4 regions of the Ureibacillus thermosphaericus genome follow, and region 3 is predicted to be linked to each of the others. Evidence: riboswitches for the same ligand, from Rfam matches in the RefSeq annotation. Region 3 holds a riboswitch; each other region holds the start of a gene.
The links. Region 3 has a riboswitch for lysine ahead of UtA1_RS12855 (amino acid kinase family protein). Riboswitches for the same ligand answer to the same signal wherever they lie in the genome.

Region 1: linked by a shared signal. The riboswitch ahead of dapA (4-hydroxy-tetrahydrodipicolinate synthase) and the one ahead of UtA1_RS12855 (amino acid kinase family protein) in region 3 are both predicted to bind lysine.
Region 2: linked by a shared signal. The riboswitch ahead of dapA (4-hydroxy-tetrahydrodipicolinate synthase) and the one ahead of UtA1_RS12855 (amino acid kinase family protein) in region 3 are both predicted to bind lysine.
Region 4: linked by a shared signal. The riboswitch ahead of UtA1_RS10290 (transporter substrate-binding domain-containing protein) and the one ahead of UtA1_RS12855 (amino acid kinase family protein) in region 3 are both predicted to bind lysine.

What each region holds. Positions count from the first base shown of each region.
Region 1 covers NZ_AP018335.1:3,467,503-3,473,058, reverse strand. The annotation lists gene UtA1_RS16770 (arsenic transporter) at 1-420, opposite strand, end outside; gene dapA (4-hydroxy-tetrahydrodipicolinate synthase) at 611-1,498, opposite strand; lysine riboswitch at 1,606-1,784, opposite strand; partial or broken gene UtA1_RS16760 (DHH family phosphoesterase) at 2,030-3,184, shown strand; gene UtA1_RS16755 (restriction endonuclease) at 3,261-3,926, opposite strand; gene UtA1_RS16750 (LLM class flavin-dependent oxidoreductase) at 4,102-5,166, shown strand.
Region 2 covers NZ_AP018335.1:5,803-11,358, reverse strand. The annotation lists gene UtA1_RS00055 (DUF1284 domain-containing protein) at 1-103, opposite strand, end outside; gene UtA1_RS00050 (alpha/beta-type small acid-soluble spore protein) at 308-508, shown strand; gene UtA1_RS00045 (arsenic transporter) at 603-1,904, opposite strand; gene dapA (4-hydroxy-tetrahydrodipicolinate synthase) at 2,095-2,982, opposite strand; lysine riboswitch at 3,090-3,268, opposite strand; partial or broken gene UtA1_RS00035 (DHH family phosphoesterase) at 3,514-4,668, shown strand; gene UtA1_RS16875 (restriction endonuclease) at 4,745-5,134, opposite strand.
Region 3 covers NZ_AP018335.1:2,670,202-2,675,757, reverse strand. The annotation lists gene UtA1_RS12870 (electron transfer flavoprotein subunit alpha/FixB family protein) at 1-831, shown strand, start outside; gene trxA (thioredoxin) at 1,025-1,339, shown strand; gene uvrC (excinuclease ABC subunit UvrC) at 1,487-3,274, shown strand; lysine riboswitch at 3,312-3,496, shown strand; gene UtA1_RS12855 (amino acid kinase family protein) at 3,618-4,046, shown strand; gene UtA1_RS12850 (helix-turn-helix domain-containing protein) at 4,338-4,631, shown strand; gene UtA1_RS12845 (IS3 family transposase) at 4,628-5,500, shown strand; gene UtA1_RS17690 (amino acid kinase family protein) at 5,555-5,556, shown strand, end outside.
Region 4 covers NZ_AP018335.1:2,141,975-2,147,530, reverse strand. The annotation lists gene UtA1_RS10295 (amino acid ABC transporter permease) at 1-130, opposite strand, end outside; gene UtA1_RS10290 (transporter substrate-binding domain-containing protein) at 262-1,125, opposite strand; lysine riboswitch at 1,229-1,406, opposite strand; gene odhB (2-oxoglutarate dehydrogenase complex dihydrolipoyllysine-residue succinyltransferase) at 1,541-2,788, opposite strand; gene UtA1_RS10280 (2-oxoglutarate dehydrogenase E1 component) at 2,847-5,556, opposite strand, start outside.

The sequences.
Region 1 (5,556 bases), 800 kb from region 3:
CATTTTCTCATTAAAATTTAAATTTCGAACCATTGCAAGAACAATAGGGGTCAAAATTAATGCTGCACCATCATTTGAAAAGAAGGCTGAAACAAAAGCTCCAAGAACTGTAACGTAAATGAACATTCTAATACCGTTCCCTTTTGCTATGCGAGCCATGTGCAGTGCAGACCATTCAAATAAACCAATTTGATCCAATATTAAGGAAATGATTATAATCGCAATAAATAATAATGTCGCATTCCAAGTAATGTTAACAACTTCAAAGACGTCATTAATATCCACTACTCCAACAATCAATGCAACTATTGCGCCACAGCAGGCTGACCAACCGATATTGATATTTTTTGGTTGGCGAATTACGAGTATGAGCGTGATGATAAATATTAAAATGGCTAATAGTAAATTGAGCAAAATCATATCCTCCAACAAAGTTGAATTGTGACATATTGAAGATAAAAAAATAAGCACTTATGAATTTAGTTAAATGCCTAAAATTCACAAATGCTATTATATCACTATTCATTTTCCTATCGAATATTTTATTTACTTTTCCACCAAGTATTATTTATCAAAATAAAAACCTGCCATTTTCATGGCAGGAGAATATTTATGAAATCAATTGTAATTGTGTATTTCTTAATAAATAATCTAGCATTTTTTGTTGCTCTTCGTTTAATGGCACTAGTGGAAGACGAACACCACCAACTGTTATGCCTTTCATATTTAATGCTGCCTTAACAGGAGCAGGATTTGGTGCAATGAACATCGCTTTCATAATTGGTAACAGGTTTCGATGTTCTTTTGCAGCTTCTTGAATATTTCCAATGAAGAAATTTTTAATCATAGATTGCATTTCATTGCCGATAATATGAGAAGCAACGGAAATTACTCCTGTACCACCAATTGCTAATGTTGGTAATGTTAAGCTATCATCCCCGCTATATAGTGAGAAATGATTTGGCGTGTTTTCGATAATTTGTGCCATTGCATCTAAATTTCCACTTGCCTCTTTAATTGCAACAATATTCGGTATTTTCGCAAGACGAACTACCGTATCAACGGATAAATTGACGACACTACGGCCAGGAATGTTATAGAGTACAATTGGCAGTTTTGTATTTTGTGCAATTGCTTTAAAGTGTTCATACATTCCTTCTTGGTTTGGTTTATTGTAGTATGGAGTTACAAGCATGATGCCATCCACCCCGGCATCTTCTGCTTTTTTAGTAAGTTCAATGGAAGCTCTCGTATTATAAGAGCCCGTACCTGCAATTACAGGAACTCTACCATTTACAGTCTTCACAGTAAATTTAAACAGTTCTACTTTTTCTTCATCTGTTAAAGTAGGAGATTCTCCAGTTGTACCACATACCACTAATCCGTCTGTGCCGTTTTCAATTAAATGTTGAATTAGAATTTCCGTAGCCTCAAAATCTACGTCACCATTTTTGTCAAATGGCGTTACCATTGCTGTTAATACTCTTCCGAAATTCATTCTTCTCCACATCCTTTTCAATGTTATTTAATGGAGAAGGGCAATTTCTTTATAAACGCAAAAAGCAACAACGAAGAGCCTCGTTGTTGCAAAAAGGAAGATTTTTTGCGTAAGATAGCCCTCCATATAGTTTCCTATATGACAGTCCTACACTTATTCAATGCAGAACCAGCCCCTAGAAAAATGAGTTTCTAGGGACTTCGGCAAATCCCCCTTTCCACAATTATCATTGGACCTCATTATCCTCAAACTGTGTACTCTTGGTTTTTGCACCTCTATCCTTACTTCAAAGCAATATTGAAATAAGTCGATGGATAATTGTATATAATTGTAGCTCCTTTTATTTGGAAAAGCAATAACAATTAAGTATTTAAATATCATTTATGATTGAATTTTGTACAATATGCAGAAAAATTTTAAATTTTCAATCGAAAATTTTGTTAAATTGAAAATTTAAAAGGAATTCTAACTTCTTTGCAATAATATTGCTGTTGTTTTTATAAAAAGCATCCATACTACTGGTGAAATAGAATATATAAATTGCTGTCCCACAATGATTTAGATGGGGTTGGATGTGGCATTTCAGCGAAACTTGCCTTTGGACAAGATGTAAAAGTAGGATATAATTCAATTGCTTCACTTGAACGGGAAATTGAATACTTTTTAGAAAATGATTTGCCTGATACTTTTTTATTTATTACAGATTTATCACCTAGTGAAGAAAATGACACAAGATTAAATGCACATTTTAAACAATATAAAAATATTCAACTTATTGATCATCATAAAACAGCGTTGCATTTTAATGAATATGATTGGGGAACGGTATTAGTCGAAAATGAGGAAGGGAAGCTAGAAAGTGCAACTTCATTATTTTATCAGTTTTTAGTTGCAAACGAGTTATTAAAGCCAACAGAGGCAATTGATGAATTTGTGGAGCACGTAAGACAATATGATACTTGGGAGTGGGAAAAACGATAATGATAAAGCCCATTTCTTAAATTCATTGTTTTTCTTAGTGTCCATCGATGAATTTGAAGAAACGATGATTGACAGACTAACTTCTTCTGAACACTTCGATTTTGATGAATTAAGAAGATCGGATAGAACGATATATTCGTCGCAAAAAAAGAGAGGTAGTGCAAATAAAAAATGATGAGTATTTTGCTGGAGTTGTATATGCAGAATCTTATCATTCAGAATTAGGAAACGAATTAAGTAAAGAACATCCTCATCTTGACTATATCGCTATATTGAATATGGGAAGTAAAAAAATTTCTTTCCGCACTATTCATGACCATGTGGATGTTTCGGAAATCGCAGCAGTGTATGGCGGAGGAGGACATCAAAAGGCAGCGGTTTGTAACTTAACAGAGGAAACATATCAAATATTTGTACAAAATACTTTTCAGCTTGATCCAATGCCTCAAGATGCGAAATATAATCGGTATAATGTAAAGGAATCTTCTTTTGGTACGATGTATGCTGATGCCGATGATAACAATTATTTTATATTACAAAAAGATGGCGTTTGGATGATTGAAAAATCCAGAACAATTAATAGAAACAACTTTTGCAAGTTTTGAAGAAGCAGAAAAATATTTAAAGAGGATGTATGAAGCCTATCTAGTACGTGATGAAGTGTTTGTTGAGTATTTAATGAATCGAGTAAAAAAAGAACATTAGAAGTAGATGATTGAAATATTTTTTATGAATGCAAAATTCGCTAGCTCCTTTCAATTTAGCTAGCGAATTCTTATTATTATTTATGTTGTGATAAATATAATGCGGTTTGGAAAACGAACTTTTTATTTTCATCCTGCATCATATTTATTAATTCATCGTGATCAATTAAAAGTATATGGTTTAAGGAAGAAAACTTTTTGGCAGATGGTGTAAAAGATTGATTTGTAATAATCATTGCGCCATCTGCACTGTATGTTTTTATATTGACAGCAACTTGTTGAACCTTTCGGATGTCAACTGCATTTGCCCCTTTTATAATCTGTATTATATATTTTCTCGTACCTTTCCATAAAATAAGATCCACATTGAAAGTTTCAATGTCCTTTGTAATAAGTGCTACGTAACGATGTTTTTCAAAAAGTTTTTTTAATAGATGGATGTACTCCGTTTCTAGCAAATTATTCAATTGTATAAGTTCTTTCTGTAAAAGATCGTTGTCAGTGTGAACGGTTTTTATTAAATGCAATGTACGATTAATTAAATAAAAAATAAAACGAAAACTTGAAGTTCTAAAAGGCTTGTAGAATATCACCAAAGTAATGAAAATCATGAAATACAATTTAATATCATATACATTTAGTTCAATAGAAATCAAACTGAATAATGTGATAACAATACCAAAACTGAACATCAAAATCATTAAAAATTCAATTACTTTGCTTTCAAATTTTCTTTCTTTCATCTACATTCATTCCTTGTTTTTTATATTATTTTTAACTTTTGGAGCTGAATATATTCTAAAAAAGGATGAGAATTAAAAACAGAATATTTGATAATCATCCTAATATTTGTGTATGATTACAAAGAAAAATATTTCAATTTCGAGATAATATGTTTTGTATGTGGAGGGAATGAGGATGGAAATAGGGTTAACGACATTTGTAGAAACGACGCCAGATGTAAGAACGGGAAAAGTGATAAGTCATGCGGAGCGACTTCGAGAAGTTGTAGAAGAAATTCAACTAGCTGATGAAGTGGGATTAGATGTTTATGGAGTAGGTGAGCATCATCGAAAAGATTATGCTTGTTCATCACCTGCTGTATTGCTTGCTGCGGCCACAACGAAAACAAAAAATATTAAATTAACGAGCGCAGTAACTGTATTATCTTCAGATGATCCAGTGAGAGTGTATCAGCAATTTGCTACATTGGATGCAATTTCGAACGGGCGTGCAGAAATTATGGCAGGCCGGGGTTCTTTCATAGAATCTTTTCCGTTATTTGGTTATGACTTACAGGATTATGATGAATTATTCGAGGAAAAGTTAGATTTATTACTACAAATACAGAAACAAGAAATCATTCATTGGAACGGTAAACATCGTCCAAGTATTAATGGTCGAGGAGTATACCCAAGACCAGAAAATGAAGTTCCGATTTGGATTGCTAGTGGTGGAACGCCTCAATCGGTAGCTCGAGCAGGTGCGTTAGGCTTACCTTTATGTTTAGCGATTATCGGCGGCAGTCCATTACAATTTGCTCCTTTAGTGAAGTTATATTATCGTGCAGCAAAAGAAGCAGGACATGATATTTCCAAACTAAAAGTAGCATCTCACTCCCATGGATTTGTTGCGGAAACGACAGAAGAGGCGGTTGAAAAGTTCTTCCCTCCAACCCAATACGCAATGAATGTTTTAGGTAGAGAACGAGGATGGGGACCATATACGCAAGCGACATTTGATTATGCTAGAAGTTTAGAAGGAGCATTGTACTGTGGCGATGTAAAAACGGTAGCAGATAAAATTATTTTCTTGCGTAAAAATGTTGGAGTTACTCGCTTTATGCTCCACTGCCCAGTTGGTTCAATGGCTCATGAAGATGTGATGAGATGCATCGAATTGTTAGGGAAAGAAGTTGCACCAATTGTACGTGAAGAAGTAGCGAAATGGGAAGCGGAAGGTAATGGGCAAATCATAGTCTAGTAATAACTATCGATATTGGCTATTATTTTGCAAACTTTGACTATTATCTTTTTAGCTTGACTATAAAGTGATCGATTTTGGCTATTATCGGTCTTTCCCGAATCGAAATTGAAACGATTGGCAATTAAGTTCGCACATTTGACTATTATCCATTTTAGTTTGACTATTAAGTGATCGATTTTGGCTATTATCGGTCTTTCCCGAATCGAAATTTAATCGATTGGCAATTAAGTTCGCACATTTGACTATAATCCAATTTAGTTTGACTATTAAGTGATCGATTTTGGCTATTATCGGTCTTTCCCGAATCGAAATTTAATCGATTGGCAATTAAGGTCGCACATTTGACTATTATCCATTTTAGTTTGACTATTAAGTGATCGATTTTGG
Region 2 (5,556 bases), 820 kb from region 3:
GTTCTTGGTGGATGCGCTTCATATTTTCCGCAAATTCTTTAGAATATCCCATACCTCTAAAACCAACAAGGCAAAATAGATGATGCCCTCGTATTTTATACATGAATTGCTCCTCCTAAAGTTAACGTTAACTAACTAACATATTAACATACTGATTAGGAGGAAAAAATTAGAATATATGACGCTATTGTAATATTGTTACAACTTAAATAATCTGTTTTTTCCAGTGAATCTCAATGTTCCCTACATTTCTAAAGTATTAAAAGCTATAGCTTGAGCATTCTAATGGCACAAGGAGGTGAACAACATGACAAATCGTAGTTCTAACAAACTAGTATTCCCAGGGGCAGAAGCTGCATTGAATCAAATGAAATATGAGATTGCACAAGAGTTTGGCGTAAACCTTTCACCAGATACTTCTTCCCGAGCTAATGGTTCAGTTGGTGGAGAAATTACGAAACGTCTTGTGCAAATGGCTCAACAACAATTGAAAGGAAACTCAGAATAATTGGCAATAATAAACACACCTAAGTTCAAATGTTCTTAGGTGTGTTATTATTGTAACCATTATAATTAAATTTTACTCATATAAAAATAAAGAATCAAAATAATAATAACGTCAAATATAAACCAACTAATGTGAAGAATAGTATTGGAAGTGTCAGGATAATCCCCATTTTAAAATAAGCTCCCCAAGAAATTTTAATCCCCTTGTTTGAGAGTACATGTAGCCACACAAGCGTAGCAAGTGAACCAATTGGTGTAATTTTGGGACCTAAATCTGAGCCGATTACATTGGCATAAATTAAAGAATCGCGAATTACACCTGACGTGGAAGTTTCCGCTATTGCTAATGAGTCAATCATAATTGTAGGTAAGTTATTCATAACTGAAGATAAGAAGGCTGCAATATACCCCATTCCAATCGTAGTAGTGAATAATCCTCCTTGCACTGTCCATTCAATAACATAGGCTAGTCCTTTCGTGAAACCTGCATTTCCTAATCCATAAACGACTAAATACATACCGATGGAGAAAAATACAATATTCCATGGCGCTCCTTTTATTACGGCTTTTGTATTGACTGCTGAACTTTTTCGAGCCATCGCCAATAAGAATATCGCCATAATCCAACCAATAATACTAACGGGTACATGAATCCATTCAGCTGAAAAATAACCGGTTAATAAAATTGCCATTACCGGCCACGCTAATTTAAACATCTTTTCATCCCGTATGACTTCCCGTGGATTTTTTAGCATCATTACATCATACTTTGATGGAATAGATTTCTGGAAGTATAAAAATAGAACGATAATGGTTGCTATTAATGAAAAGAAATTAGGAATAATCATTCGTAAAGAGTATTCCATAAAGCTGATTCCAAAAAAATCTGCTGCGATTACGTTTACTAAGTTACTTATTAAAAAAGGGAGGGAAGTAGTGTCAGCTATAAAACCACTAGCCATAATAAAAGGGAAAATCATTTTCTCATTAAAATTTAAATTTCGAACCATTGCAAGAACAATAGGGGTCAAAATTAATGCTGCACCATCATTTGAAAAGAAGGCTGAAACAAAAGCTCCAAGAACTGTAACGTAAATGAACATTCTAATACCGTTCCCTTTTGCTATGCGAGCCATGTGCAGTGCAGACCATTCAAATAAACCAATTTGATCCAATATTAAGGAAATGATTATAATCGCAATAAATAATAATGTCGCATTCCAAGTAATGTTAACAACTTCAAAGACGTCATTAATATCCACTACTCCAACAATCAATGCAACTATTGCGCCACAGCAGGCTGACCAACCGATATTGATATTTTTTGGTTGGCGAATTACGAGTATGAGCGTGATGATAAATATTAAAATGGCTAATAGTAAATTGAGCAAAATCATATCCTCCAACAAAGTTGAATTGTGACATATTGAAGATAAAAAAATAAGCACTTATGAATTTAGTTAAATGCCTAAAATTCACAAATGCTATTATATCACTATTCATTTTCCTATCGAATATTTTATTTACTTTTCCACCAAGTATTATTTATCAAAATAAAAACCTGCCATTTTCATGGCAGGAGAATATTTATGAAATCAATTGTAATTGTGTATTTCTTAATAAATAATCTAGCATTTTTTGTTGCTCTTCGTTTAATGGCACTAGTGGAAGACGAACACCACCAACTGTTATGCCTTTCATATTTAATGCTGCCTTAACAGGAGCAGGATTTGGTGCAATGAACATCGCTTTCATAATTGGTAACAGGTTTCGATGTTCTTTTGCAGCTTCTTGAATATTTCCAATGAAGAAATTTTTAATCATAGATTGCATTTCATTGCCGATAATATGAGAAGCAACGGAAATTACTCCTGTACCACCAATTGCTAATGTTGGTAATGTTAAGCTATCATCCCCGCTATATAGTGAGAAATGATTTGGCGTGTTTTCGATAATTTGTGCCATTGCATCTAAATTTCCACTTGCCTCTTTAATTGCAACAATATTCGGTATTTTCGCAAGACGAACTACCGTATCAACGGATAAATTGACGACACTACGGCCAGGAATGTTATAGAGTACAATTGGCAGTTTTGTATTTTGTGCAATTGCTTTAAAGTGTTCATACATTCCTTCTTGGTTTGGTTTATTGTAGTATGGAGTTACAAGCATGATGCCATCCACCCCGGCATCTTCTGCTTTTTTAGTAAGTTCAATGGAAGCTCTCGTATTATAAGAGCCCGTACCTGCAATTACAGGAACTCTACCATTTACAGTCTTCACAGTAAATTTAAACAGTTCTACTTTTTCTTCATCTGTTAAAGTAGGAGATTCTCCAGTTGTACCACATACCACTAATCCGTCTGTGCCGTTTTCAATTAAATGTTGAATTAGAATTTCCGTAGCCTCAAAATCTACGTCACCATTTTTGTCAAATGGCGTTACCATTGCTGTTAATACTCTTCCGAAATTCATTCTTCTCCACATCCTTTTCAATGTTATTTAATGGAGAAGGGCAATTTCTTTATAAACGCAAAAAGCAACAACGAAGAGCCTCGTTGTTGCAAAAAGGAAGATTTTTTGCGTAAGATAGCCCTCCATATAGTTTCCTATATGACAGTCCTACACTTATTCAATGCAGAACCAGCCCCTAGAAAAATGAGTTTCTAGGGACTTCGGCAAATCCCCCTTTCCACAATTATCATTGGACCTCATTATCCTCAAACTGTGTACTCTTGGTTTTTGCACCTCTATCCTTACTTCAAAGCAATATTGAAATAAGTCGATGGATAATTGTATATAATTGTAGCTCCTTTTATTTGGAAAAGCAATAACAATTAAGTATTTAAATATCATTTATGATTGAATTTTGTACAATATGCAGAAAAATTTTAAATTTTCAATCGAAAATTTTGTTAAATTGAAAATTTAAAAGGAATTCTAACTTCTTTGCAATAATATTGCTGTTGTTTTTATAAAAAGCATCCATACTACTGGTGAAATAGAATATATAAATTGCTGTCCCACAATGATTTAGATGGGGTTGGATGTGGCATTTCAGCGAAACTTGCCTTTGGACAAGATGTAAAAGTAGGATATAATTCAATTGCTTCACTTGAACGGGAAATTGAATACTTTTTAGAAAATGATTTGCCTGATACTTTTTTATTTATTACAGATTTATCACCTAGTGAAGAAAATGACACAAGATTAAATGCACATTTTAAACAATATAAAAATATTCAACTTATTGATCATCATAAAACAGCGTTGCATTTTAATGAATATGATTGGGGAACGGTATTAGTCGAAAATGAGGAAGGGAAGCTAGAAAGTGCAACTTCATTATTTTATCAGTTTTTAGTTGCAAACGAGTTATTAAAGCCAACAGAGGCAATTGATGAATTTGTGGAGCACGTAAGACAATATGATACTTGGGAGTGGGAAAAACGATAATGATAAAGCCCATTTCTTAAATTCATTGTTTTTCTTAGTGTCCATCGATGAATTTGAAGAAACGATGATTGACAGACTAACTTCTTCTGAACACTTCGATTTTGATGAATTAAGAAGATCGGATAGAACGATATATTCGTCGCAAAAAAAGAGAGGTAGTGCAAATAAAAAATGATGAGTATTTTGCTGGAGTTGTATATGCAGAATCTTATCATTCAGAATTAGGAAACGAATTAAGTAAAGAACATCCTCATCTTGACTATATCGCTATATTGAATATGGGAAGTAAAAAAATTTCTTTCCGCACTATTCATGACCATGTGGATGTTTCGGAAATCGCAGCAGTGTATGGCGGAGGAGGACATCAAAAGGCAGCGGTTTGTAACTTAACAGAGGAAACATATCAAATATTTGTACAAAATACTTTTCAGCTTGATCCAATGCCTCAAGATGCGAAATATAATCGGTATAATGTAAAGGAATCTTCTTTTGGTACGATGTATGCTGATGCCGATGATAACAATTATTTTATATTACAAAAAGATGGCGTTTGGATGATTGAAAAATCCAGAACAATTAATAGAAACAACTTTTGCAAGTTTTGAAGAAGCAGAAAAATATTTAAAGAGGATGTATGAAGCCTATCTAGTACGTGATGAAGTGTTTGTTGAGTATTTAATGAATCGAGTAAAAAAAGAACATTAGAAGTAGATGATTGAAATATTTTTTATGAATGCAAAATTCGCTAGCTCCTTTCAATTTAGCTAGCGAATTCTTATTATTATTTATGTTGTGATAAATATAATGCGGTTTGGAAAACGAACTTTTTATTTTCATCCTGCATCATATTTATTAATTCATCGTGATCAATTAAAAGTATATGGTTTAAGGAAGAAAACTTTTTGGCAGATGGTGTAAAAGATTGATTTGTAATAATCATTGCGCCATCTGCACTGTATGTTTTTATATTGACAGCAACTTGTTGAACCTTTCGGATGTCAACTGCATTTGCCCCTTTTATAATCTGTATTATATATTTTCTCGTACCTTTCCATAAAATAAGATCCACATTGAAAGTTTCAATGTCCTTTGTAATAAGTGCTACGTAACGATGTTTTTCAAAAAGTTTTTTTAATAGATGGATGTACTCCGTTTCTAGCAAATTATTCAATTGTATAAGTTCTTTCTGTAAAAGATCGTTGTCAGTGTGAACGGTTTTTATTAAATGCAATGTACGATTAATTAAATAAAAAATAAAACGAAAACTTGAAGTTCTAAAAGGCTTGTAGAATATCACCAAAGTAATGAAAATCATGAAATACAATTTAATATCATATACATTTAGTTCAATAGAAATCAAACTGAATAATGTGATAACAATACCAAAACTGAACATCAAAATCATTAAAAATTCAATTACTTTGCTTTCAAATTTTTCTTTCTTTCATCTACATTCATTCCTTGTTTTTTATATTATTTTTTAACTTTTGGAGCTGAATATATTCTAAAAAAGGATGAGAATTAAAAACAGAATATTTGATAATCATCCTAATATTTGTGTATGATTACAAAGAAAAATATTTCAATTTCGAG
Region 3 (5,556 bases):
AAGGAATTAATTGCATATGGAGCTGACCGAGCGCTCGTTGTGGAACATCCACATTTAAAAACATATACTTCAGATGGCTTCAGCCAAGCTTTATTAGCTCTTGTGGAACAAGAAAAACCTGAAGGAATCGTTATTGGGCATACGTCTTTAGGGAAAGATTTATCACCTAAAGTGGCATCTCGCCTGCAATCTGGATTGATTTCAGATGTAACAGAGATTGAAGGAACAGGCGATGATGCACTATTTGTACGTCCAATTTACTCAGGTAAAGCTTTTGAAAAAGTAAAAATTAAAGAAGGACTCGTGTTCGTGACAGTTCGTCCTAACAATATTGCGCCACTTGAACGAGATGAAAGCCGCACAGGAGACGTTCAATCTGTATCTGTAGATATTAAAAACTTGCGTACGATTGTAAAAGAAGTTGTTCGCAATGCAACAACAGGTGTTGATTTATCTGAAGCGAAAGTAATCGTGTCTGGCGGTCGCGGTGTAAAATCAGCAGAAGGATTTGAACCATTAAGAGAGCTTGCCAACTTACTGGGCGGTGCAGTAGGTGCTTCCCGTGGTGCTTGTGATGCGGGTTATTGCGATTATGCAATGCAAATTGGTCAAACAGGTAAAGTGGTAACACCAGATTTATACATCGCGTGTGGTATTTCTGGTGCAATTCAGCACTTAGCAGGTATGTCTAACTCAAAAGTAATTGTTGCAATTAACAAAGACCCTGAAGCAAACATTTTCAAAGTTGCTGATTATGGAATTGTCGGCGACTTATTTGAAGTCGTTCCGTTATTAATTGAAGAAATTAAAGCATTAAAAGTAAATTCTTAAAATCTAAAACTGGTAATCTCCTCACCACATCTCAAATCTCAGAGATGTGGTTATTTATTGTGAAAAAGTAAATCATTAAAGGAATTTGTTTGTTAGATGAACGGATTTCAATTTCTTAAAACACTTTACTACCCTTTGAATTTTTAACGTGCTATACTACTAAAAGATGTTACATTAAGGAGGCATTTTATAAATGGCAATTGTACATGCTACTGATCAAAACTTTTCACAAGAAATCTCTTCTGGTTTAGTATTAGTAGATTTCTGGGCAGCTTGGTGTGGACCTTGTAAAATGATTGCACCTGTATTAGAAGAACTCGATGCCGAAATGGGTTCAGAAGTGAAAATTGTAAAAGTTGATGTTGATAACAATCCAGCAACAGCTGCTGAATATCAAATTATGTCGATTCCATCTTTGCTTTTATTTAAAGATGGCCAATTAATTGCAAAAACTGTTGGCTTCCAACCAAAAGAAGCATTAGTTGAATTCATCAACAACAATAAATAATATTCAACCGAGCACAAAGAATTTGTTTGTGCTCGATTTTTTATTTTGGATATGATTATTGATTTAAAAGAAAACTTATCGATTTTTGCTTTAAGATATTCGTATAATAGAGTTAAAGTAGGTTGATTAAATGTAAGGTGATACTCCATGAATGAAACAATTCAAAATAAATTGGCGCTGTTACCAGATTTGCCTGGATGCTACTTAATGAAAGACCGACAAGGAACGGTTATTTACGTCGGAAAGGCAAAAGTCTTAAAAAATAGAGTTCGATCCTATTTTACTGGTTCCCATGATGGTAAAACTCAACTGCTAGTTAGTGAAATAGAAGATTTTGAATATATTGTTACTTCAAGTGATTTAGAGGCTTTAATTTTGGAGCTCAATTTAATCAAACAATATGATCCAAAATATAACGTAATGTTAAAGGATGACAAGAGTTATCCTTATATTAAAATTACCAATGAAATTTATCCAAGAATTATTACGACAAGAAAAGTGAAAAAAGACAAAGCTAAATATTTTGGACCTTATCCGAATGTATCTGCCGCGAATGAAACAAAGAAGCTCCTCAACCGCATCTATCCATTAAGAAAATGCAACCGACTGCCAGATCGAGTTTGTTTGTATTATCATTTGGGGCAATGTTTAGCTCCATGTGTTAAAGATATAGATCCGAAAATTTTTGAAGAAATGACAAATGACATCATAAAATTCTTAAATGGCGGCCATGAACAAGTAAAAAAAGAATTAGAGAAAAAAATGATGGAGGCTGCGGAAAAGCTTGAATTTGAAAGAGCAAAGGAATATCGAGATCAAATTCAATATATCGAAACGGTTATGGAAAAGCAAAAAATCGTTTCAGGAGACCAAACGAACCGGGACGTATTTGGATATGCAGTTGAAAAAGGGTGGATGTGTGTTCAAGTCTTTTTCGTTCGACAAGGAAAATTAATTGAAAGAGATGTTTCTGTATTTCCTATTTACCGTGATCCGGAAGAGGAATTTTTAACTTTTGTAGGGCGTTTCTATGATACAGAACATTTAAAGCCAAAAGAAATATTGATTCCAGAAACAATTGATAAAAGCATTTTAGAAAAATTATTAAATATAAGAGTATTGGTGCCAAAACGTGGCACAAAAAAAGAACTGGTGGATTTAGCAAAGAAAAATGCAATGCTTGCAATCGAAGAAAAATTCCAATTAATTGAACGCCAGGAAGAGAGGACAATTGGCGCTTGTCAACAATTAGGTGAGGCTCTAAATATTGAAACGCCTTATAGAATTGAAGCCTTTGATAACAGCCACATGCATGGAGCAGATCCTGTTAGCGCAATGGTCGTATTTATTAATGGAAAGCCGGCAAAAAAAGAATATCGCAAATATAAATTAAAAAATACGGCGAAACATGACGACTATGGAGCGATGCAAGAGGTGATTCGCAGGCGCTATACCCGTGTATTAAAAGAACAATTGCCACTTCCTGATCTAATTATTGTTGACGGTGGTAAAGGGCAAATTGAAGTTGCACGAGAAGTGTTGGAAGATGAGCTTGGATTATCAATTCCCATTGCAGGACTTGCAAAAGATGAGAAGCATCGAACATCTGAACTATTATACGGGGAACCACCTATGTCGATTCCACTGAAAAAAACAAGTGATGCTTTTTACTTGCTTCAGCGAATACAAGATGAAGTCCATCGCTTCGCTATTACATTTTTGCGGCAACAACATCAAACGAACGCTTTACGCTCTGTCCTTGATGAAATTGAAGGAATCGGTCCAAAACGGAAGAAACAATTACTGAGTCATTTTGGTTCAGTGAAAAAAATCAAACAAGCTTCTGTGGAAGAATTAATGGAAGCGAAAATGCCAAAAGTGGTTGCAGAAACAATCTATCAGTATTTCCATAATGACACATTGTCAAAGGAATAACTGTATGATAATGTAATTTTAAAAGTAAATAAGTTTAGATATAGATAGAGGTGCGAGATTCATGAGTACCTAACTGGAGGAGAGGAACAAGTCTGAAGAAGGTTAGGGAAAGGGGAGATTGCCGAAGCGGTAAATTTGCTTGTTCCAGTTTACTGGCTGGTTTTGCATTGAAGAAATGCAAGATTGTCAGAATCTAAATGGTTCTGGAGAGCTATCTCATAAAGTGTTTTCTGAAAATTGAGGCAGCTTTTCACCATCCTTTGTGAAGAGTTGCTTTTTTCTTTAATTATATAAGATTCGGAAACTTCATTTCATGGCTTGTGAAAATAAGGGGAGTGTAGCGATGATTAATATTGTAGTGAAGTTGGATGAATGGAATCTAGCATCACCTGAAAACATTGGAGAAATAGCAAAAAGACTCATCGAAGAGAAGAAGTTTGGACGCAATGTAGTAGCAGTCGTTCCATCCTCTCCACCTGTAAATGAGGGTTTGGAAAAAATTATTTACTCTTTATCGGATGCACCATCCGAAAGAGAGTTAGACGCAATCCATTCTACCAATAATCAAATTGCTAGCAGTTTGCTTTCCATCGCCATTCAAAAAAGAGGATTTAGAGCTGTTTCCCTTACAGGCTGGCAACTTGGAATGAAAACAACACGAAAATTAGCAGGAAATGCTCGCATACATCAAGTCGATGGTAATGTCATTATTGAACGGTTTAAAAAAGGCGAAATAATCATTGCTATTATACCTGTAAAGTTTACACATTAAAGCGCCCATAAGATGAGCATAATAAATATAAAATGTGGGAATTTATTGGGTTTATTAAAAAGCCACAGCGTAGCTGCAATGCCATTGACACCTACCACGATTCTTAGTACTTGGTGGATGGGGTCGGGGCCCCGCCAACAAGTACTTAGAAGCGATTTGTCCGTAGTACAATGACAAACGGAGTGAGCGCAAGGAGCTATTTTTTGAGATCATCTGCAATCTACAATCACTACGGACAATCAGGTAGGTGTCAATGGTGGCGTACTTCGTACATGAATGGAGGATATGGAAATGGCGAAAAAATATCGATATTACACATTTGAATTCAAAAAACAAGTCATTGAAAAATATTTCGAAGGGTATTCTTCCACAGAGGTAGCTAAAATATATAACATTCATCGGAGAAGAGTCTCTGAATGGGTGAAAATTGTGAAAGAAGGAGGCTATGAAGCTCTCTTAACCAAAAGAGAAAAAGTAGCTAAACAGAAACAGTCGCCTGTTGAAAAATCTTTGGAAGAAAAATATCTCCTATTACAGTTGGAGAACGAATACTTAAAAAAGTTGTTAGATCTAAGAAAGGGGTGAATGACAAAGAACAACAATTTGCCTTTATTCACGCTTACGCAGAACAATATCCGATTTCTATTTTAGCGGAAATCGCCAATGTATCCCGTGCGGGTTATTATAAATGGTTAAAGAGAAATGGAGAAAAACATCGTGATCAAATTGATGAACGGTTAATCCCTTATATCCTAAAGGTGTTTAACGATCACCGTGGTACTGTGGGGAGAAAACGAATCAAAATTGAATTGGAAAGACAATATGGGTTAGTCATCAATGAAAAACGGATTGCCCGTTTAATGAGGAAATATGGATTGGTATGCAAAATTCGCCAAAAGAAATTTAGATATCGTCCAAGTGTTCATGGAAAAATTCCCAATCTTCTTAGCCGTAACTTCAAAGCCATTCGAGAAGGAGTAAAGTTTTCCATTGATATTACGTATATTCGCGTGAAAAGAGGACGTCAAAAATGGGTATATCTCTGTGCCATTAAAGACTTATTTAATGAGGAAATCGTGGCTTATTCAATGGGGACAAGTTTGGAAATGAAATTAGTGTATCGCGCCTTAGAAATGCTTAAAAAAAGGGGATATAGTAAAGGAGCGATTCTCCATAGTGACCAAGGCACTCACTTTACTAATCCCGATTATCAAGAGTATCTCCGTGAGATGGAGATAACTCAATCCATGTCCCGCAGAGGCAACTGCTGGGACAATGCCTGCATCGAAAATTTCTTTAGTCATCTGAAGGTTGAACTTGGATGTTTTAGCCAACCCGAAACTGTACGAGAAATTTACGAAGCAGTAGAAAACTATATTAATTATTATAACACCAAACGTATCGTAACTAAACTAAAAATGAGCCCGATGGAATATAGAACAAAAGCAGCATAAATTTGGATTAATACGGGGCGGATAAAAATGTCTACTTGACAGGAGCATGAGCACAT
Region 4 (5,556 bases), 530 kb from region 3:
CGATGAAAAATCCGATAATCGCACCAAAAATCGTACCTAATATCGCAAGAATTAATGCAATCCATGCTCCTCGCAAAAACAAATCCCAGTTATTCTGAAAAATATTCCAAACTGTTTCTAAGAAAGACATAAAGAAATCCCCTTATTGTTTTTTTGTTCGCACTTAGAAGAATTAAAGTTAAGCACAGTAAATAACTTTACAGGGAAGGAAAATGGAAAAAGGTTGTCTTATAGAAAATCTCAAGACAACCTTTCACCACACTATTGTTGTGATGGTTGATTTTTAATAGCTTCTTCCATGATTTGATGACGTTCATCTTCCGTAATACCAGCTAAAATTTCGTTAATTTTATCTTTTAAGTCCGAACCTTTTTTCAAGCCAACAGCGATTGCTGTATCAGATTCATCAGCCTCAAATCCGTCTTCTGGAACAATGTAAGTAAATCCTTCAATTGCTGCCTCAGCAGACATCCCTTCTGGACGTTCTGAAATATAAGCATCAATTGCACCAGAAGATAATTGGATTCGCATTTGGCCAAAATCTGTAGCTGGTACTTGTTTATTAACGCCAGTCATTTGATCGATTACTTTGTAGTGAGTAGTACCTTGTTGTGCTGTTACTTTAGCCCCTTCAAAATCATGAATCGATTTTGCATTTGCATATGGACCATCTTTTTTCACAACAATTACGAAATCACTCGTATAATAGTTGTCTGTAAAATCGATTACTTCCATGCGTTCAGGAGTAGGTGACATACCCGCAATAACTGCATCAATTGCACCAGATTGTAATGATGGAATTAAACCATCCCAGTCAGTTTTTACAATTTGAAGCTCCATCCCTAATCCTTCAGCAATACGTTTTGCGATTTGAACATCGTAACCGTTTGCAAACTCTTTAGAATCTGCAATAGGAACTGCTCCATTTGAGTCATCTTTTTGAGACCAGTTAAATGGTGCATAAGCAGCTTCCATACCTACTCTTAATACACTTTTTGACTCGGATGAAGATTCTGAATCTTTTTGTGATTCTCCACCTGTTGATTCTTTGTTTCCTGAACCACATGCTGCAAGAACGAGAACCGTCATCATGGTTATGAAAAGTAGCAATAATTTCTTTTTCATCTTAATTCCCCCTGTCTCTGTTTAGCTTAGCTTCACAAATAAAAAGCGACCTAAGAAGAACTTAAGGTCGCATCAATTTGTTAGACTAATACCTCTAGTTCCACTTTGGAATAGCACACCTTACATATAAACATGTAAGACAGTGTTACAGTTATTCACTGTAACCCCAGCATAGTTATCTGAGCAAATAACTACACTTCGGCGATATTTCCTTCTTTCCCACTTCTTCACTCGCTCAAGCTCCATGAGAAACTAATAAATACCGCGCCTCTACCCTACCAAGTGAGGCTAGAATATTCAATTGTTAAGAGAAGCATAACCTAAATGGTGTTTACTTGTCAATAACAAATAGGAAAAGTTTAATAGTACCAAATATACTCCCCAAAAATAGTTGGGGAGTATATTATACATTTTCTTATGAATTTAGAAGTAAATCTTCAGGATTTTCGATTAATTCTTTAACTGTTTTTAAGAATCCAACTGAATCTTTACCATCAATGATTCGATGATCGTATGAAAGTGCCACATACATCATTGGACGAATTTCAACTTGGCCGTTTACAGCTACTGGACGGTTTACAATTGAGTGCATACCAAGGATACCTGCTTGCGTACCATTGATAATCGGTGTTGAAGCTAATGAACCAAAGATACCGCCATTTGTAATTGTAAATGTTCCGCCTTGTAAATCAGAAATTGCTAATTTCTTTTCACGTGCTTTTTGAGCAAGTTCTGCAATTTCTCTTTCAATTTCAGCGAAGTTTTTGCGATCTGCATCACGTACAACTGGAACTACTAAACCTTCTTCTGTAGATACCGCAATACCGATATCATAAATGTTAAATTTATGAATTTCATCACCAACAATTTGTGCATTTACATAAGGGTATTTTTTCAATGCAGCAACTACTGCTTTTGTGAAGAATGACATGAATCCAAGTTTAATACCATTCTCATTCACAAATTGTTCTTGCTTACGTTTACGTAATTCCATTACATTTGTCATGTCAATTTCGTTGAATGTTGTTAACATTGCCGTATTTTGTTTAACTTCAAGAAGACGTTTTGCAATTGTTTGACGTCGACGGCTCATTCTTTCAACTGTAACGCGAGATTCATCTACAGTTACAGCAGGTGCTACAGGTTGTGCTGCTTGCACTGGTTGTGCTGGTTTAGCAGCATGAGCAGCAACATCTTGTACACGAACTCGGCCTTGTGGGTCTACTGGTGAAATTGCTGCTAAATCAATGCCTTTTTCACGAGCAAGTTTACGTGCAGCTGGTGAAGCTACTACGCGCTCATTAGATGTTTCCTCAACAACCGGTGCAGCTTGTGCTGGTTGTGCTTGAGGAGCTTGTGGTTGTTCCTCTTTAACCGCTTCTTTTGCAGGTTCTGCTTGAGGTGCTGGAGTAGGTTCAGCTCCACCTTCAACAGGCTCAACGATCGCAATTGTTTGGCCAACTAATACTGTATCGCCTTCTTCAGCTAAAATTTGAGTTAATACTCCTGCTTCTTCAGAAATAATTTCTGCATTTACTTTATCTGTTTCTAATTCAACAATGAATTCGCCTTTCTCAACGCGATCTCCAACTTTTTTCACCCATTGTGCAATTGTACCTTCCGTAATCGATTCTGCTAATTCAGGGACTTTAATTTCAGCCACTTTTTATATCCTCCTTTAATTCTCAACACTGTTAAATCTTAACGTAAATTATGCAAGATTACAAATCTGCTAAAGCGTCGTTAATTACTTTAGCTTGAGCAACTTTATGTGAGTCCATGTCACCTTCTGAAGTAGAAGACATTTCTGGACGTCCAACATAACGTACTTTTTTGCCTTCAGCTAATTCAAATAAGTATTCTAAGGCAAATTTCCAAGGACCTTGGTTTCTAGGTTCCTCTTGTACCCAAACAATTTCTTTCGCGTTAGGGTATCTCGCAATGATTTCAGAAAGTTTTTCCATCGGGAATGGATATAATTGTTCAATGCGAAGGATGTGAAGTTTTTCGAATCCTTCACCGTCTTTAATTGCTTCTGCTAAGTCAATTGTCACTTTACCAGAAGCTAAAATAATGCGTTCCACTTTTTTAGGATTTTGTCCGAGTCCTGGTTGTTCAATGACTTCCTCGAATTTTCCTTCAGATAATTGCTCTAATGTAGCTGCAGCTAATGGATGACGCAATAATGATTTTGGTGTTGCAACTACTAATGGACGCACTCCTTCAGTTCCAAGCATTTTCGCTTGTCGACGTAATAAGTGGAAGTAGTTTCCGGCATTTGAACAGTTTGCAACAATCCAGTTATTTTCAGCACATAATTGCAAGTAACGTTCAATGCGTGCTGCAGAGTGTTCTGGACCCTGTCCTTCCATACCATTTGGTAATAAAAGAACTAATCCAGATTTAAGACCCCATTTAGAACGAGCAGCTGTAATGAAGTTATCAAACATTACTTGAGCCATATTTGCGAAGTCCCCGAATTGTGCTTCCCAAATTGTTAATGCTTTCTCATTTTCCAGGTTATAACCATATTCATAACCCACGATTGCCGCTTCTGTTAATGGAGAATTGAATACACTAAAGGAAGCTTTAGCTCCTGAAATATTGTGTAATGGCGTCCATTCAGAACCGTTATTTTTATCATGTAGTACTAAATGGCGTTGCGAGAAAGTACCACGTTGAGCATCTTGCCCAGTCAGACGAATTGGGTTTCCTTCACGTAAAATTGATGCAAATGCCAATGTTTCTGCATGACCCCAGTCAATTTTTCCTGTTTCTAGCGCTTCAACACGTCTTTTTAGAATTCTTGCCAATTTGTTTTGAGGCTCAAAGTTTTCAGGCCATGCTAACAGTTCTTCGTTAATTTGTTTTAATTCCTCAGCAGAAACACCTGTTTCTAATTGTGGATAAGGTTGTTTCACCTCTTCAGGAATTTCCACTTCGAGATGATGACCCTTTTCTTCGCCTACTGCTTTAACATGATCGTAACTTTTTTGCATTTCGCCATAAATTTCTTGGTTTAGCTGTTCTACGAATTCTTTTGTTACAATACCTTCATTTACAACTCGTTCACCATAAAGTTCACGAACTGTAGGATGTTTATCAACAATTAAGTATGTTTTTGGATTTGTTACAGTCGGATCATCAGTTTCATTGTGTCCAAATCTGCGGTAACCAATTAAGTCAATTAAAATATCTTTACCGAACATTTGACGATATTCAAAAGCAAATTTTGCTACTTGAATTACTGCTTCAGGATCATCTGCATTCACGTGCACTATAGGAATACCGTACCCTTTTGCTACGTCTGATGAATAGTGTGTTGAGCGAGAATCGTAATATTCTGTTGTAAATCCAATCATGTTATTGGAGATGATGTGGATGGATCCGCCAGTAGAGAATCCTTTTGTTCCAGCATAGTTAAATGTTTCTTGTACGATTCCTTCACCGCTAAATGCTGCATCTCCATGAACAAGAACCGCTAGTGCTTTTGATGTATCTTGCACTGGTTCTCCAGGATTAGATGTATCTTCTTGTGCTGCTCTCGTTGAACCAGTTACAACAGGGCTAACTACTTCTAAGTGTGAAGGGTTATATGCAAGTTTTACCGTTAATCCAGATGGTTTGTGATAAGTTGCACCCATGTGATATTTCACATCACCAGTCCAACCTTTTGTAATTTCAATTGAACCATCTTCAGGGAAGAAGTAATCGTTTGGAACGTGTGCGAAATCTGCAAACATCATAGCGTATGGCTTGTTTACGATGTGTGTTAATACATTTAAACGTCCGCGGTGTGCCATACCGATTTGTAAAAATTTCATTTGATCTTTTTCTGCGGATTTTACGATTTCATCAATTAAAACTACTAATGTATCTAAACCTTCAATAGAGAATCTTTTTTGACCAACGAATGTTTTATGAATGAATTTTTCAAAGTTTTCAACGCGAGTAAGTTTTTCTAATACGGCTTTTTTCTCATCTGCAGATAGTTTTTGTTTGAAGAATCCTGATTCAATTTTTGATTGAATCCAATTTCTTTCGGATTGATCTTCTACATGTGCATATTCGAATCCGATTTTTTCAGTGTAAAGTGAACGTAAATAATCAATCGCTTGTTTACCGTTGGAAACGTTTGCAGGGACATTATTTAAGAATAGTGAAGCAGGTAATTCAGCTAAATCTGCATCTGTTAATCCGTATGCTTGAGGCTCAATTTTTGAAAAATCTAATGGACGGTCTTTCAGTGGGTATACGTCCGCTCCATAATGCCCAAAAGCTCGTATTGCATCTGCTAATTTTACAGCTGCCAATACTTTGTTAAAATCTCCTGTTTGAGCCACTTGCGCACCACTTGAAGTTTCTTCTAGTACTGGAGCACCAAATTGTTGGAATAATGAAGCCAATTCCGAATCAACTTCGTCAGGGTTT